DNA from 2 places in the Abyssisolibacter sp. ZYX002 genome. Region 2 is predicted to be linked to the other one. Evidence: riboswitches for the same ligand, from Rfam matches in the RefSeq annotation. Region 2 holds a riboswitch; the other holds the start of a gene.

Region 1 (2,500 bases), on a different contig from region 2:
TATAATGCCTAAACTTACTTCCGGTTGCCCAAATTTAGCATTATCACTTACTATCCTTATATCGCAACACATTGCTAGTTCGCATCCTCCTCCTAATGCAAAACCATTGACAGCTGCTATGACAGGCTTTTTAAATAATTCTATCTTTCTAAATACATCTATACCTAATCTAGCAAATTCTCTTGCACTCTCAACATTTAAATCTCTCATTTGTAATATATCTGCTCCTGCTACAAAAGCTTTTCCCTCTCCTGATAATATCAACACATCTATATCATCGTTAGCTGATATTTCATTTAGTTGTGAGTCTAGCTCTTTAAGCACTTGAGTATTTAATGCATTTAATGATTTTGGTCTATTGAAGCTTAAAATAGCAACATTTCCTTCTACCTTCAATAATAGATATTTTGAATCCAATATAATGACCTCCCCTTAAGTTTGCATATATAATATTAAGCAATTTTCATGCCATAATTAATAAATATTATTAAAACCTGAGAATCACTGAAATACACCCAATTTATCACGTTTATCATTAATCAATCTATCATATATGATCTTACCTAGATTATTAAAACTGTTCACTTTGTATACATTATCCAGTAAAAACACTGCAATCATTGATAAAATCATAACAAATAAACATGTAAATAATATTTACATGTTTATTTGTTGTACACCCAAAAATTAAACCCTCTATTTTACTCTACTTTCTTGATAATTCAATAATTCTAAGCAAATTATGATATCACAGTTTTATCTAAAATATGTTTTTAATTTATTTTATTCTATGCTACTAATACGCCCAAGAGCTACTTTTTTTGTTGTTTTATCAATATATTGTTCTTTGCATCCTTTATACTGTGTAAAATTTTGCTTTCTTTTGATAAAAACTTATCATTGTCATATCGTTTTTATCATTATGCTTTATGCTATAAAACTTCATTACTTGACATATACTGATAATCTGTGTATAATAAAAACTCACAATAGTATAACTATGATAGAGGCGCAGAGATTATTAGTAGCAATGTGGAGCTTAGCAAGCTATGATACATAGTGAAAGGATGATTTGCCGAAACATTATTTTATGCTAAGGAATAATGTTGGGGTTAAGTTTAATAGGCTTAACACTCTCACTACGTTATGTAGTGGAGGCGCTATTATTTGACGAGAGATTCCTTTTCAGACAATAGTGCTTACTATTGTTTTTTTATTGTTACTAAACATACTAATGAGGAGGAAATCTTATGGATTTATTTATGAGTCTTTTACCCGCTATCGTAATGATAGTACTTGTGATAATCTCGCAAAAAGTTATTTTATCAATTTCAGTAGGTGTTATTTTAGGTTCTCTGATTACACATAATTTTAATATTGTATCTTCTACGAAGTATATAGGTGTCACAATGAAAGGTATTGTGACGGATTTTTCTTGGTATATGCCTATAGTAGGTTTTTTACTTCTTTTAGGAATTATCACTGCTTATTTAACTATATCTGGCTCAACAAGAGCATTTGCTGATTGGGCAGTTTCTAAAATTAAGAACAAAAAATCTGCTCAATATCTCGCATGGTTACTTGGAATCATAATTTTTATTGATGACTATTTTAATGCTCTGGTTATTGGTGAAATATCAAAACCTATAACTGACAGATACAATGTTAGTAGAGCTAAGCTTTCTTATATTATTGACTCTACCAGTGCACCTGTATCTATATTACTACCTATATCTACTTGGGGAGCATATGTTATCGGTATATTAACTGGTGTATTTGAAAAGATAGGTTATAAAACCTACAGTAGCACTACTGCTTTTTATCATCTTATGCCAATGCAATTTTATGCTATAGTTGCTCTTACAATGGTATATATTGTGATAAAATTTGATGTGAATATATTCAAAATGAAGACTTATGAAGTAAGCTCTATGAACGGAAATGATATAAGTCGCTCTGACAATAATGCTGAGTTATTTGATGTGAAAATCGAGACAGATAAAGGTAATAAGTGGGGATTAATTGTAACTATTTTTTCTTTAATCATATTGATTCTTGGGGGTATGCTATATGAAGCAAACTGGGATATAAGCAAAATGCTCACAGTAGAAATAACGCTACCACTATTTAGAGCTTCTGTTATTACCACTATTATTGCTTTACTTTTTGCAATATCTACTAGAGATATTTCAGCCAAAAAACTTTTTAAAGCAACTCTTAAAGGAATTTATTCAATGCTACCTGCTTCAATAATATTGATTTGCGCTTGGACTTTAGTAGCTGTAATCGGAGAATTAAATACAGGAAAATATCTAGCTGATCTAATAAAAGGTTCTAATATAAACCCTAGCTTCTTACCTCCAATATTATTTATTGTGGGTAGTCTTGTAGCATTTATGACTGGTACTAGTTGGGGTACATTTGGATTATTGTTACCTATAGCAGGTGAAATACTCGCTGCAAGTGACCAAGCTATGATACTTCCAGCAATGGCAGCTGT
Region 2 (2,500 bases):
TTTAGAACTTTTTCTACTATATATTTATCCTCATCATCAGCAGTAAATGATACACTCACTAAACCGTCTTTTTGAGAATTTTGACTTATCATATCTATGTTTACTTTTTCTGTTGCTAATAGTTTAAATAGATGAGATATATCTACTGGGCTATAATTTATGTTATCTACTGTTATCATCAATACACCTTTTGCCATAGATAGACCTGTTACTCCTCTCTCTTCCATCTTTTTCAACTCCTTTATATATGTTCCTCTTATCATCCCTGTATTTAGGGCGACCATTATTGGTACACCATATTGTTTGCCTAATTGAACAGCTCTAGTCTCTAATACTCCAGCTCCTAAGCTTGACATTTGCATCATTTCTTCGTAAGATATCACATCTAGCTTTCTAGCATTTTTATACACCCTTGGATCTATTGTATATACACCATCAACGTCAGTATATATCTCACATGAACAATCTAGCATAGCTGCTAAAGCTACAGCAGTAGTATCTGAACCTCCTCTTCCTAGTGTTGTAATATCTCCTGATTCGTTTACTCCTTGAAACCCAGCAACTACAACTATACAACCTTGGTCTAAATATTTTTCTAGTTTCGCAGTATTAATATCTTTTATAGTATTTTTAGTATGCACTCCTGTTGTTTTGATATCAGCTTGGAACCCTGTAAGTGATATAGCTTTATATCCCTCTGCTTCTATTGCCATAGATAAAAGTGCTATTGATTGTTGCTCTCCTGTAGATATAAGCATATCTAATTCTCTTGTGTTCATCTTATCTTTTGAAATCTGTTTAGCCATATCTATAAGATTATCTGTTGTATTTCCCATCGCAGATACTACTACTACAACATTCTTTCCTTGTTCTTTTCTTTTTGCAATTATTTTCGCAACTTTCTTAATATTGTCTATATTTTTTACGGACGTTCCTCCGTATTTCATAACTACTCTATTCAACACTTCACCTCGCTTTATCGCTTTAACTTTACGAATCAAATATCGTACTATTATTTTATAAAGTGTTATTTTATGTATAAAAAAAAGTCCAGAGTAAAAGAACTCTAGACTTCATGCACGCATAAATCATTTCTCTTACCCTAATGTGAAACAGCACTCCTATTGTAGACTGGGTAACCAACAATAGACAGTACTATATTTGTTCAACATAGTCCCAACATATCTAGTATGTTTCGGCAGTAATTCCTTTCTTGCTAATGCAATACTAATAATTCCTGCGGCCTCCGTTACACATTAATATTCAATTCGTTTAATACACTATAACAATATTGTTTCTAAATGTCAACATATATTTTAAATTTTCTTGTTTATTTTACATTTTCCTTATTCCATCTTTTGTGACTACTCCTTTTATGAGCTTATCTGGCACTACTTTATTATCAGATATTGTGTACGCATTAAGTATCATTTTTTCTGCTTCTTTTGCTTTGTCCATACAATTTGCATGGATAGTTGCAATAATATCACCAGCTTCTACCTTATCCCCTATTTTCTTTTCTAGGTATATTCCTACAGCTAAATCAACTACTGATTCTTTAGTTTCTCTTCCTGCTCCTAATATCAATGCTGCTATTCCTATATCGTCTGCTTTTATTTTTTCAATATAACCACAACTGTCAGTTCTAACTTCTAAAGCATATTTTGATTTATCAAATAATTCTATATCATCTATGCATCTAACATCTCCACCTTGAGCTTTTACAAACTCTCTGAGTTTTCTAATCGCATCTCCTGACTCTATAGCATTATCTATTAATCTTTCTGCTTCCTCTACATCATCAGCAACACCACTTAGTAATAACATATATGTGCTAATCTTCTTACTTAAATTAGTCAAATCTTCAGGCCCTTGCCCTTTAAGTGTTAATATTGCCTCTTTGACCTCAAGTATATTACCTATAGCATTTCCTAATGGTTGATCCATATCTGATATTATTGCTATCGTATTTCTATCTAATCTACTGCCTATATCAACCATAGTTTTTCCAAGCTCGAAGGCACTATCGTCATTTTTCATAAATGCCCCACTACCTGCTTTTACATCAAGAACTATAGCGTCAGCACCTGAGGCTATTTTTTTACTCATTATACTACTAGCTATTAATGATACATTGTCAACCGTAGCTGTTACATCTCTCAGTGAATATAGTTTTTTGTCCGCTGGTGCTAGATTAGCAGTCTGTCCTCCAACTGCAATACCAATTGTATTGACATTATTTATAAATTTATCTATAGTCATATCTACTTTGAAACCTTTGAATGATTCTAATTTGTCTATTGTACCTCCTGTATGCCCTAGTCCTCTTCCAGACATTTTTGCTACAGGCACTCCTAATGATGCTACTATTGGTCCAACTACCATAGTAGTAGTATCTCCAACTCCACCTGTACTGTGTTTGTCTACTTTTATACCGTTAATTGGTGATAAGTCAATAATTTCTCCGCTATTTATCATAGCTCTTGTCAAATATGAAGTT

What was found. Region 2 has a riboswitch for lysine ahead of P3X86_RS17650 (aspartate kinase). Riboswitches for the same ligand answer to the same signal wherever they lie in the genome.
Region 1: it holds a riboswitch for lysine, as region 2 does, so the genes downstream of both, P3X86_RS02930 (Na+/H+ antiporter NhaC family protein) here and P3X86_RS17650 (aspartate kinase) in region 2, are expected to answer to the same signal.

Annotation. Positions count from the first base shown of each region.
Region 1 covers NZ_JARMXH010000001.1:675,984-678,483, reverse strand. Annotated here, with positions in the region: gene P3X86_RS02935 (enoyl-CoA hydratase-related protein) at 1-417, opposite strand, end outside; lysine riboswitch at 997-1,171, shown strand; gene P3X86_RS02930 (Na+/H+ antiporter NhaC family protein) at 1,251-2,500, shown strand, end outside.
Region 2 covers NZ_JARMXH010000008.1:4,640-7,139, reverse strand. Annotated here, with positions in the region: gene P3X86_RS17650 (aspartate kinase) at 1-965, opposite strand, end outside; lysine riboswitch at 1,106-1,257, opposite strand; gene P3X86_RS17645 (pyrimidine-nucleoside phosphorylase) at 1,336-2,500, opposite strand, start outside.